Rhodobium gokarnense: one gene and its partner. The main gene of each other region encodes a partner of the protein of the gene in region 2 in a complex. Links are inferred from orthologs where the notes say so. Each region holds a gene or a part of one and is shown on either strand. Other genes may lie near its edges. The genes, in order: xseA and M2319_RS21850.

What was found.
Region 1: the proteins of M2319_RS21850 (region 2) and xseA are in contact, whole or in part, in a cryo-EM structure (PDB 8TXR), measured with the Escherichia coli proteins. The link is inferred for Rhodobium gokarnense from one-to-one orthologs.

The regions. Positions count from the first base shown.
Region 1 is NZ_JAOQNS010000006.1:114,567-120,384, forward strand. Bases 1,230-4,222 are described here. They hold xseA (exodeoxyribonuclease VII large subunit), read right to left. Parts: upstream 3,529-4,222; coding sequence 1,930-3,528; downstream 1,230-1,929. Other genes in these bases: M2319_RS12090 (acyl-CoA dehydrogenase family protein), read right to left, coding at 1,230-1,869; M2319_RS12100 (16S rRNA (uracil(1498)-N(3))-methyltransferase), read left to right, coding at 3,632-4,222. Also shown: M2319_RS12085 (universal stress protein), read right to left, coding at 1-576; more of M2319_RS12090, read right to left, coding at 712-1,229; more of M2319_RS12100, read left to right, coding at 4,223-4,381; M2319_RS12105 (hypothetical protein), read right to left, coding at 4,403-4,657; M2319_RS12110 (hypothetical protein), read right to left, coding at 4,677-4,886; M2319_RS12115 (hypothetical protein), read right to left, coding at 4,926-5,818. UniProt on the Escherichia coli protein: Bidirectionally degrades single-stranded DNA into large acid-insoluble oligonucleotides, which are then degraded further into small acid-soluble oligonucleotides.
Region 2 is NZ_JAOQNS010000017.1:36,869-42,614, reverse strand. The notes cover bases 1,210-4,130. They hold M2319_RS21850 (exodeoxyribonuclease VII small subunit), read left to right. Parts: upstream 1,210-2,495; coding sequence 2,496-2,765; downstream 2,766-4,130. Other genes in these bases: dxs (1-deoxy-D-xylulose-5-phosphate synthase), read left to right, coding at 3,929-4,130; M2319_RS21845 (pirin family protein), read left to right, coding at 2,906-3,790; M2319_RS21855 (histone deacetylase family protein), read left to right, coding at 1,467-2,393; M2319_RS21860 (L-threonylcarbamoyladenylate synthase), read left to right, coding at 1,210-1,397. In the rest of the region: M2319_RS21865 (acyl-CoA dehydrogenase), read right to left, coding at 1-223; more of M2319_RS21860, read left to right, coding at 396-1,209; more of dxs, read left to right, coding at 4,131-5,746. UniProt on the Escherichia coli protein: Bidirectionally degrades single-stranded DNA into large acid-insoluble oligonucleotides, which are then degraded further into small acid-soluble oligonucleotides.

The DNA of each region.
Region 1 (5,818 bases), on a different replicon or contig from region 2:
GGAGCCGTTTTCGACGCACACCACGGTGACCTTCTTGGCCAGTTCCAGCATCGGCAGGGCGGCATGGACGGCGCGGCTCGCCGTGCGGCTGCCGTCCCAGGCGACCATCGCCTTGCGGTCGGCGAAGGTCGGCGAGGAGACATAGGGCACCAGCAGGAGCGGCACACCGGAATCGAACAGGGCGGCCTCGATCAGCGCCTCGCGCAACGGCTCGGGATGGTCGGCGTCCTCCTGGCCGATGACGACGAGGTCGGAGAGCCTTGTGCGGGCGAGAAGGCCGCCCCAGGCGCCGTCGCCGATGGTGACGAGGCTGGTCTCGCCGTTGATGTCGCTGCGCTTGATGGCGTCTTCGAAGCCGGCTGCGGCCTTTTCCGCGCGCTCGCGGGCCTGGCGGATGGAGGCTTCCAGGAAGTCGCCGGGGATCGGCGCGGTGACGTAGCCGGGCACCACAGGCTCGACGATGGGCGACAGCCCGGTGACGTGGGCGCCGACGAAGCGTGCGACTTCCACGGCCATCTTCGGAGCCGGTCCGTCCCGGTTGAGGTCGAGAACGGTGACGATGTCCTTGATTGCCATTTTTCCCTCCTCGCCAATGATTGGCGACAATTATGGACCAAAACGCTGCGCTTTGCCTTGACCCGTCTCAAAAACCGGCGCGCGCCATACATGCTTTAAGGCGTTGCGGACGATCGGTAAATCGCCGAACGGCGGTCATCTGAAAGGTTTCAGGGTTTCCCGTGCGATGATCAGCCGCTGGATCTCGCTGGTTCCCTCGTAGATGGTGGTGATGCGGGCGTCGCGGGCGAAGCGCTCGAGCGGATAGTCCTTCATGTAACCCGCTCCGCCGTGCAATTGCAAAGCCGTATAAGTGGCGCGCTGGGCCGCCTCGGTGGCGTAAAGCTTGGCCATGGAGGCTTGCCGCACGAAGGGCCGGCCGGCTTCCTTCAGCCAGGCCGCCTGCAGGATCAGGAGGCGGGCCGCTTCCAACTCCGTCTCCCGGTCGGCGATCATCCATTGCACGCCCTGCATGTCGGCGATCGCCCGGCCGAACTGCTCGCGTTCCACCGCATAGGCCTTGGCAAGGTCCATGGCGGCTTCGGCAATGCCGAGCGCCAGCGAGGCAACGCCGATGCGCCCGCCGGTGAGTTCGCCAACGGCGATCCGGAACCCGTCATTGACCTCGCCCATGACGGCATCGGCGGGGATGCGGCAGTCCTGGAAAGTGACCTCGTTGGTGGCCGAGCCGGTCTGGCCCATCTTCTTTTCCGCCTTGCCGATGGTCATGCCCGGCGCGCCGGCCTCCACCAGGAAGCAGGTGATGCCCTTGCCGCGTGGCGCCTCCGGGTCGGTGACGGCCCAGACGACGAAGACGCCGGCGTATTCGGCGGACGAGATGTAGAGTTTCGCCCCGTTCAGCACCCATTCGTTGCCGTCCATGACCGCGCGGGTTGTCATGGAGGAGGGATCGGACCCGGCGCCGGACTCGGTGAGGCAGAAGGCACCGGCCGGGTAGCTGCCGTCGCAGAGCTTCGGCAGGTGGCGCGCCTTCTGCTCCTCGGATCCCACCGCCTGGATGACCTCGCCGACCATGTTGGTGACGGAGACGGTGACGCCCGTCGCCGCGCAGGCCCGCCCGAATTCGCGCACGGAAAGGGCGAAGGCGACCGTGCCGGCGGCGCTGCCGCCATGCTCTTCGGTAACGTTGAGGCCCATGAAGCCGTTTTCGGCGAGAAGCTTCAGATTGGCAAGGAACGGCTCGCGGCCGCCGCCCGCATCGAGCGTCTCGGCAAGCGGCGCCAGCCGGTCGGCGGCGAGCCGCGCCGCGGTCTCGCGGATCAGCCGCTGCTCCTCGGTCAGGTCCAGATCCATCGCCCGCTGTCCTCCCTCAGGCAATTTTTTTGTTACCAGAGCCGCCGGCGTGTTCCCGCCCTAAAAGAGCTGCCCCTGGTCCGGCTTTTTCGTTTTTTCAGGCTTCGCCTTCGCCGGCTTCTTCTTCGGTGTCGTCGTTTTGGCTTCGCCCGCGATTGCGGCCACATGGCCGTCGGCAAGCTCGATGTCGAGCACGTCGCCGCCGGAGATCGCCGCCGCGCTCGACACCGGCACATTGTCGGCGTCGCGCAGGACCGCAAAGCCGCGCGCCAGCACCCGCTTGTAGGAGAGCGATTCCATCAGCTTGGCGGTGGCGGCAAACCGTGCCCGGCCGCGCTCAAGACGGAGGAGGAGGGCGGCGCCGAACTGGCGCTCGGCACTGTTCAGCGCCTTTCGCGCGTCCGCCGCCCGCGCCGCGACGAGCCCCGGCCGCAGCCGGCCTGCGCGGGCATCGAAGCGCGCCCGGTGCCGGTTGAGGGCAAGGGTGAGGGCGTGGCGCCGCCGTTCGCCCGCCCGGTCGAGGTCGCGCCGGCGCGTCTCCAGCGCCCGCTGGACGAGGCCGAAGGAGACCCGGGAAGAGACCCGGGCATAGCGGGTGGCATGGGCGTGGGTGTTGGCGCCGAGCGCCCGGCCGAGCCGGCCCGCGGCAACGTCGAAGCGCTGGCGCGGCACGGCAACAAGATCCTCCGGCTTCGGCAACACCCGGGCAAGCGCCCGAAGCTCGCGCCGCCTGCCGTCGAGATAGCGCAGGAGCCCGGCGAAATGGCGCCGCGCGAGGTCGTCGATCGCGGCGATCAGCTCGGAGCGCACCGGCACGGCCATTTCGGCCGCGCCCGTCGGCGTCGGCGCACGCAGATCCGCGACATGGTCGATCAGCGTCGTGTCCGTCTCGTGGCCGACGGCGGATATGAGCGGAATTTGCGACTCGGACGCCGCCCTGACGACGACCTCCTCGTTGAACCCCCACAGGTCCTCAAGGCTGCCGCCGCCACGCGCGACGATGAGGATGTCGGGACGCGGCACCTTGCCGCCGGGGGTGAGCGCGTTGAAGCCGCGGATCGCGGCGGCGACTTCCGCAGCCGACGTCTCGCCCTGGACCCGGACCGGCCAGACGACGACGCGGACCGGGAAGCGGTCGTCGAGCCGGTGCAGGATGTCGCGGATGACGGCGCCGGTCGGCGAGGTGACGACGCCGATGACCTTCGGAAGGTAAGGCAGCCGCTTCTTGCGCTCCGCATCGAACAGGCCCTCGGCGGCGAGTTTTTTCCGGCGTTCTTCCAGCAGCGCCATCAGCGCGCCGACGCCGGCCGGCTCCAGACGGTCGATGACGATCTGGTATTTCGACGAGCCCGGATAGGTCGTCAGCTTGCCGGACGCGATCACCTCCAGCCCTTCTTCGGGCATGAAGCCGAGCTTGGAGAAGGCGCCGCGCCAGATCACCGCCTCGATCCGGGCCTTTTCGTCCTTCAGGGCGAAATAGGCATGGCCGGAGGAATGGCGGCCGCGAAAGCCGGAGATCTCGCCGCGCACGCGCACATAGCCGAAGGCGTCCTCCACGGTCCTTTTGACCGCAAAGGAAATCTGCGACACGGTGAACTCGCCGACATTCGATGGAGAATCGGTCAAGCTGCTGCCTCCTTCCGGTGCCAAGGGAGACATGGGCCTTGCCGGCGGTCAAGCGCCGCGGGCGCCCACCCGCCTCAGCCGGCCTGCCGTTTCGGCAGCTTCGGCCGCAACCCGCGAAATCGGCGAAAGAGGGATCATGCCGCGTTACGAATTCACCATGCAGCGTCTTTATCTGAGAACCTCGATCAATTCCGGCGCCCGCATCGAACTCGACAAATCCCACGCCAACTACCTGGTCAACGTCCTGAGGATGGGGCCGGGCGATGCGGTGCTGGTCTTCAACGGCCATGACGGCGAGTGGAAGGCCGAGATCGCCGAGGCGACGCGCCGCCACGTGACGCTGGCGATCGTCGAACAGACCCGCCCGCAGACGCCGCTACCGGACCTGCACTACCTGTTCGCGCCGCTGAAGCACGCGCGCCTCGACTATATGGTGCAGAAGGCCGTGGAGATGGGGGCAGGGGTGCTGCAGCCGGTGCTGACCCAGCATACCCAGGCGAGCCGGGTCAATCTGGAGCGCATGGAGGGGAACGTCGTCGAAGCGGCCGAGCAGTGCGGCATCCTCGCGGTGCCGGAGGTGCGCGAGCCGGTGGCGCTCGCCAACCTGATCGAGCGCTATCCGACCTATGAGCCCGGCCGGCGGCTGATCTTTTGCGACGAGGCGAGCGACGGCCTCAACCCGATCCCGGCGCTGGCAGACCTCTCCCAGGGCCCGCTCGCCGTGCTGATCGGCCCGGAAGGCGGCTTTTCCCGCGACGAGCGGCTGGTCCTGAAGGCCCAGAAGTTCGTCACGCCGATACCGCTCGGGCCCCGGATATTGCGCGCCGACACCGCCGCTGTCGCAGCCCTTGCCGTCGTCCAGGCCGTCATCGGCGACTGGAGCTGAGCCGGCCGGGCGCGCGGCGCCTCAGTCGGCGCTGTCCGGCTTCTTGCCGGTCGGGTCGGCCTGCCCGCCGCCGGTCTCCGGGCGCGGCTTGCGCGCCCGCTCCTTCATCTCCTCGAACTCCGCCTCCGGGACCGGGATGCCGATCGGCACTTCCTTGTCCGCGGCCGGCGGTTTCGGTGTCTTGCCCTTTTCGTCCTTGGCCGACATCTGCAACCCCACGAAAACCGCCACGACGGCGATGACGACGACGATCGCACCGATAATTGCCGTTTTCATGGCAGCCCCGCGGCTGTGCTCAGGTCGCGTCCGGCTTTTTCGTCGCCGTTCCGAACAGCAGCGAGACGACGAGGTCGAGGACGAACCAGGTCGCCAGGAACGCGATCGATTCCAGCAGGAAGCTGTGGAATTTGTAGAACATCTCGGCAATCGCCAGGCTGGCGATCAGCACCGGCGCCTGGTTGAACAACGCCTGGCGCAGGGTCAGCGACTTGAACAGGGTGAACATGGACGGTGTCTCCGTTGGTGGACGTGTTTTTTCGGGAAGCTAGATCCTCAGCGAGGCCGCCCAGGTGCTCCACTGGTTGTTGGGGGCCGCGAACTCGCCATAGACCCAGACCTTGTAGAGGTCCTGGCCGTCGCGCACGGCGGTGAAGTAGTCGCCCCAGCGCTGCCGCGAGGCATTGACGGAATAGGATCCGTCGCCGGCGCGGATCTGCACGCTCGGTGCCATCTCGCCGGCGGTGTATTCCTTGCGCCGGCCGGTCTCGCGGATCGAGGCGTATTCGGTGGCGCTGGAGCGCGCCATCACCATGTAGGCGCTGCGCCGCTGGTCGACGTCGAGGGCCGGGAAGAAATAGTAGATGCCGGACGCGCCGAACCGGTTCTGCTGCACGACGGTCGCCGTCGGCATGTCGATCTCGTACCACTGGGCGCAGGACCGCGCCTCCGTGTCGCCGTCCCAGGACACCTGGCTGCAATGGGCCGCCCAGATGCGCTGGGTGCTGTCGGCGTTCTGGTAGACGGCGGACAGGAGCCGGGTGTCGTTGGTCGCCATCAGCACGCTCGAGCCCTTCTGCTGGGCCTGCGGCGGCAGCGAATAGGCAAGGCACGGAACGTCCTGTGCGGTCAGCGTCGGCGTGCCGTTCGACCAGCCGGCAAGTGGGCTGTCGAGCTTCCACTGCACCAGGTGGCTGGAATTGGCCCACACCGCGCTCATCAGATAGGCCGGCAGATTGGTGCCGGCGGTCCGGTAGTGGATGCACGGGTTGATCGAAAAGGCGTTGCGGCCGTCCGGGTCGTTGATGCTCCAGATGTCCCAATAGGTGATCTGGTGGTCGTTGCCGGTGCCGCCGGCGGCCAGTTCGCTCATGTTGAAGATGCGCAGCTTGGAATACTGGTAGCTGCCGTTGAACTCGAACATGTTGAGGGTGACGTAGA
Region 2 (5,746 bases):
CCGGCATGGTGACCTTGCCGTCCTTGAAGTGGGCGTGTTCCGCATCGCCGACGCGGTTCAGCGGCGCGATCTCCTCGCTGGCGAACTTGCCGGCTTCCTCCAGGATGGCGTCCATCAGGTCTTCGCTGAGGTCGCCGAAACGACCATCGGCAAGAAGCTCCGAGACGCCGGTCATGTGCTTCAGGGTGAAGGCGATATCGGATACCGGCGCGCGGTAGCTCATGAAATTCCTCCCGAAAGGACCGGCCCTCAGCCCTTGACGCCTGCGGCAAGCGGCGTCAAAACCGCGCCAGTTCGTATTTTTCCAGCACTCTATCGCCCCCCGCCGCCCCGTCAATGGCGGGTTGCGCGCGCCCGGTCTGCAAACCGGCCGGCGCCGGTTTCCCGGGACCGCCATGAAAATCTGGCCCATAGACCCTCTTCAAAAGCATTTCGACGACGACCCCGGCTTTGCCGAGGCGCTCCGGAACCTTGGCGCCGGAAGGCTTGTCGCCGTGCCGACCGAGACGGTTTACGGGCTTGCGGCCGACGCCACGAACGCCGATGCCGTCGCCGGCATCTTTGCCGCCAAGGAGCGGCCGAGCTTCAACCCGCTGATTTCCCATGTGGAGGATCTGGACGCCGCGGAACGCCACGGCGTCTTCGACGCGGCGGCGCGCACGCTGGCCGAGGCGTTCTGGCCAGGGCCGCTGACCCTCGTCGTGGAGCGCCGCAGCACCTCGCCGATCTGCGATCTGGCGACCGCCGGGCTGTCGACGGTCGGGCTCCGGGTGCCGGCGACCCGCGTGACGCGGGCGCTGACGGCCGCCCTCGGCCGGCCGCTCGCCGCCCCCAGCGCCAACCGCTCCGGACGGATCAGCACGACCACGGCCGAAGCCGTCGCGGCCGATCTCGGCGAGCGGATCGCCGGCATCGTCGACTGCGGGCCGACGCCCGTCGGCGTGGAATCGACGATCGTCGCCACCGTCGGCCCCGACCCGGTGCTCCTCCGTCCCGGCGGCATTCCCCGCGGCGCCATCGAAGAGCTTCTCGGCCGGCCCCTTGCGGCGCCGACGGACGCCGCGGACAGGCCCTCGGCGCCAGGCATGCTCGCCTCGCACTATGCGCCCGATGCCAAGGTCAGGCTCGATGCGGAGGACGTGCGGCCCGGCGAGGCGCTGCTTGCCTTCGGGCCGGAATTGCCGCCCGGAGCGGACGGCGCCATTGCCGTTGCCAACCTCTCGCCGGCCGGGGATCTGACGGAAGCCGCCAAGGCTCTCTTCGGCCTGATGCGCCGGCTCGACGCCAGCGGCGCGGCGACCATCGCCGTCATGCCGATCCCCGATGACGGGCTCGGCGAGGCGATCCGCGACCGGCTTTCCAGGGCGGCTGCACCGCGAAATATGCATCGTCCGTAAAATACACTTGTTGACAAGCGTCCCGGCTCCATCGTCTGATTTCCAACCCGGGAGTTACAGGAAACGCCATTGGCCACGCTTTACATTTCGCACCCCGTGTTCCTGGAACACGTCACGCCGCTCGGCCATCCGGAGCGCGCCGACCGCCTACGCGCCATCGACCGCATCCTGGAACATGAGCGTTTCCAGTCGCTGCAGCGGGACGTGCCGCCGAAGGCCACGATGGAACAACTGCTGTTCGCCCATCCGGAAGAGCACATCCTCGACGTCGAGGCGTCGATCCCGATGGAGGGCGTTGCCCATCTCGATTCCGACACCACCGTGTCGTCGGGAAGCTGGGAGGCGGCCTCGCGGGCGGCCGGCGCGGCAATCCTTGCCGTCGACGACGTCATGAAGGGGATCGTCCAGAACGCCTTTTGCGCGATCCGCCCGCCGGGGCACCATGCCGAGGCCGACACCTCGATGGGCTTCTGCCTCTTCAACAATGCTGCCATCGGCGCCCGCCAGGCGCAGAGGAAGCACGGCGCGGAGCGTGTCGCGATCATCGATTTCGACGTCCATCACGGCAACGGCACCCAGGACATCTTCTGGAACGACCCCACCGTGATGTACGCCTCCACGCACCAGTTCCCGCTCTATCCGGGCACCGGGGCGGCGAACGAGACCGGCGTCGGCAACATCGTCAACGCGCCACTCGATCCGGGCGCGGGCGGGGCAGAATTCCGCGAGGCGTTCGACATCGCGATCCTGCCGGCGGTGGAGAAGTTCAAGCCGGACCTGATCATCATCTCGGCAGGCTTCGACGGCCACGCCCGCGACCCGCTCGCCCATCTCAACCTGGTGGAGGCCGATTTCGCCTGGGCGACCAAGAAGCTGATGGACATCGCCGACCGCACCTGCGAGGGCCGCGTGGTCTCGCTCCTGGAAGGCGGCTACGACCTGGAATCCCTCGCCCGCTCCACCGCTGCCCATGTGCTGTCGCTGATGGGCTCCTGACGCCCGGCATCGCCGGGTTGACCTTTGGGGCTCGACGGCAAATCCTTGGGCGCGAGGGGAATCAGCGGGCCGCCTGCCCGTCATCAACGAAGGGATCGCGGAGTGGCCGAGAAAAGCGCGCGCGGAGCGGAAGCCGGGGCCGACATTGCCGACATGAGCTTCGAGAAGGCGCTGGCGGAGCTGGAGACCATCGTCGAAAAGCTGGAGCGCGGCGACGTCCCGCTTGCCGAATCCATCGCCATCTACGAGCGCGGCGAAGCGCTGAAGAAGCACTGCGACACGCTCCTCAAGGCGGCCGAGGCCAAGGTGGAGAAGATCCGCACCGACGGCGAGGGCAATCCGGTCGGCACCGAACCGCTCGACGTCGAGTAACCAAAAACACGCCGCTCACCTGAAAATACTGGCAAGCCGCGCCGCGCGCCCCATCTTTCTGCACTGCAGTCTTTCGGGAGCTTGCCCATGGTTCGCCCGCCAATGCCCGGCCATCCAACGTCCAGCCACCGGACCGGCGCATGAGCGCCGACAATCCGGCCATCGACACGGTGATCGCCGCGCGCACGCGCGATCTCGGCGGCTTCGAGGTGGCGCGGGTGCTGCCCTCGGCGCGCCGGCGCATGGTCGGGCCGTTCATCTTCCTCGACCAGATGGGACCGGCCGAATTCCTCACCGGCACCGGCATCGACGTGCGCCCGCACCCGCATATCGGGCTCTCCACCCTCACCTATCTCTATTCCGGCGCGCTGATGCACCGGGACTCTGAGGGCCATGCCCAGGTGATCCGGCCCGGCGAGGTCAACTGGATGACGGCCGGGCGGGGCATTGCCCATTCGGAGCGCTCGCCGGAGGAGGCCCGTGCGAAAACGCACGACCTCTTCGGGCTGCAGTTCTGGGTCGCGCTGCCGAAGGACCGCGAGGAGACGGACCCGTCCTTCATCCATTATTCGAACGACGAGGTTGCGACCGTCGTCGGCAACGGCATCGACGTGACGGTGGTCGCCGGCACGCTGTGGGGCGCGACGTCGGAGGTGGAGACCGTCGCCGACCTCGTCTTTGCCGACATCGCGCTCGATCCCGGCGCGGCCGTGCCGGTCGATGCCGACCACGAGGAGCGCGCGGTCTATGTGCTCTCCGGACGCATCGACCTTGCGGGCAGCACCTTTTCGGCCGGCGAGCTGGCGGTGCTGGCGCCCGGCCATGCCACCATCCTGAAGGCCGAAGAAGAGTCCCGGGTCGCCCTTCTCGGCGGGCCGACGGCCGACGGGCCGCGCCACATCTGGTGGAATTTCGTTTCCTCGTCCAAGGAGCGGATCGAGGACGCCAAGGCCGACTGGAAGGCCGGCCGGTTCCCGCTCGTTGCCGGCGACGAGACCGAGTTCGTCCCCTTGCCGGAGCAGTAGTGTCTAGCCTTGTTGACAGATCGCCTGCCGCAATTGGCCGCGGAGCCTCATGTGTCAATTTTACTTGACACGTTTACGGTTCTTGTGCCCTTGCTATAAGGCTTGGTGTTTTCCGAATTCTGACAGTGCGATACGGACGTGACAGACAAACCGAACACCCCGCTGCTCGATCAGGTGAGCAGCCCCGCCGACCTCAGGAAGCTCGACCCCGCCCAGTTGCGGCAGCTCGCCGATGAGCTGCGCGAGGAGGTGATCGACACCGTATCGGTCACCGGCGGCCATCTCGGCGCCGGCCTCGGCGTCGTCGAGCTCACCGTCGCCCTGCATTACATCTTCGATACGCCGGACGACCGGCTGATCTGGGACGTCGGCCACCAGTGCTATCCGCACAAAATCCTGACCGAGCGCCGTGACCGCATCCGCACCCTGCGCCAGGGCGGCGGCCTTTCCGGCTTCACCAAGCGCAAGGAATCCGGCTACGACCCGTTCGGCGCCGGCCATTCCTCGACCTCGATCTCCGCCGGCCTCGGCTTTGCCGTCGCCCGCGACCTTGCCGGCAAGCAGAACAACGTCATCGCGGTCATCGGTGACGGCTCGATGTCGGCCGGCATGGCCTATGAGGCGATGAACAATGCCGGCGCCCAGGAATCCCGGCTGATCGTCATCCTCAACGACAACGAGATGTCGATCGCCCCGCCGGTCGGCGCCATGAGTTCCTACCTTGCCCGGCTGGTCTCGAGCCGCACCTTCCTGCAGCTCCGCGATATGGGCAAGCAACTGCTCAGGCGAATGCCGAAGATCTTTCACGAGCCGGTCTCGCGCGCGGAAGAATACGCCCGCGGCATGTGGACGGGCGGCACGCTGTTCGAAGAGCTGGGCTTTTACTATGTCGGCCCGATCGACGGCCACAACCTCGACCACCTGCTGCCGGTCCTGAAGAATGTGCGCGACGTCAAGGACGGGCCGATCCTCGTCCATGTCGTCACCCAGAAGGGCAAGGGCTACGAGCCGGCCGAGCGCTCCACCGACAAGTATCACGGCGTCGCCAAGTTCGACGTGGTCACCGGCGCGCAGGTGAAATCGGCGGGGACGGCGCCCTCCTACACCAAGGTGTTCGCCGAGGCGATCACCGAGGAAGCGGCCAGGGACGACAAGATCGTCGCCGTGACCGCGGCGATGCCCGCCGGCACCGGCCTCGACAAGTTCGCCGAGAAATACCCCAAGCGCTTCTTCGACGTCGGCATTGCCGAACAGCATGCCGTCACCTTCTCCGCCGGCCTTGCCGCGGAAGGGCTGAAGCCGTTCTGCGCCATCTATTCGACCTTCCTGCAGCGCGCCTACGACCAGGTGGTGCACGACGTCGCCATCCAGGGCCTGCCGGTGCGCTTTGCCATCGACCGGGCCGGGATCGTCGGCGCCGACGGCGCCACCCATGCCGGCGCCTTCGACCTTGCCTATCTCTCCTGCCTGCCGAACATGGTGGTGATGGCCGCCGCCGACGAGGCGGACCTCGTCCACATGGTGACGACCGCCGCCGCCTATAATGACGGCCCGATCGCGTTCCGCTATCCGCGCGGCGAGGGCCGCGGCGTGGAGATGCCGGAAAAGGGCGAGGTGCTGGAGATCGGCCGCGGCCGGATCCTGCGCAAGGGCTCCAAGGTGGCGCTGCTGTCGATCGGCGCGCGGCTCGGCCAGTGCCTCACCGCCGCCGACGAACTGGACGCGGCAGGACTTTCGACGACCGTTGCCGACGCCCGCTTCGCCAAGCCGCTCGACCGCGATCTGATCAGCCGGCTTGCCGGCAATCACGAGGTCCTGATCATCGTCGAAGAAGGCTCCGTCGGCGGCTTCTCCGCCCAGGTCTTCGACTTCCTCGCCGATGACGGGCTCCTGGAAAACAGCCTCAAGGTCCGCTCGCTGCACCTGCCCGACGCCTTCCTCGACCATGGCAGCACC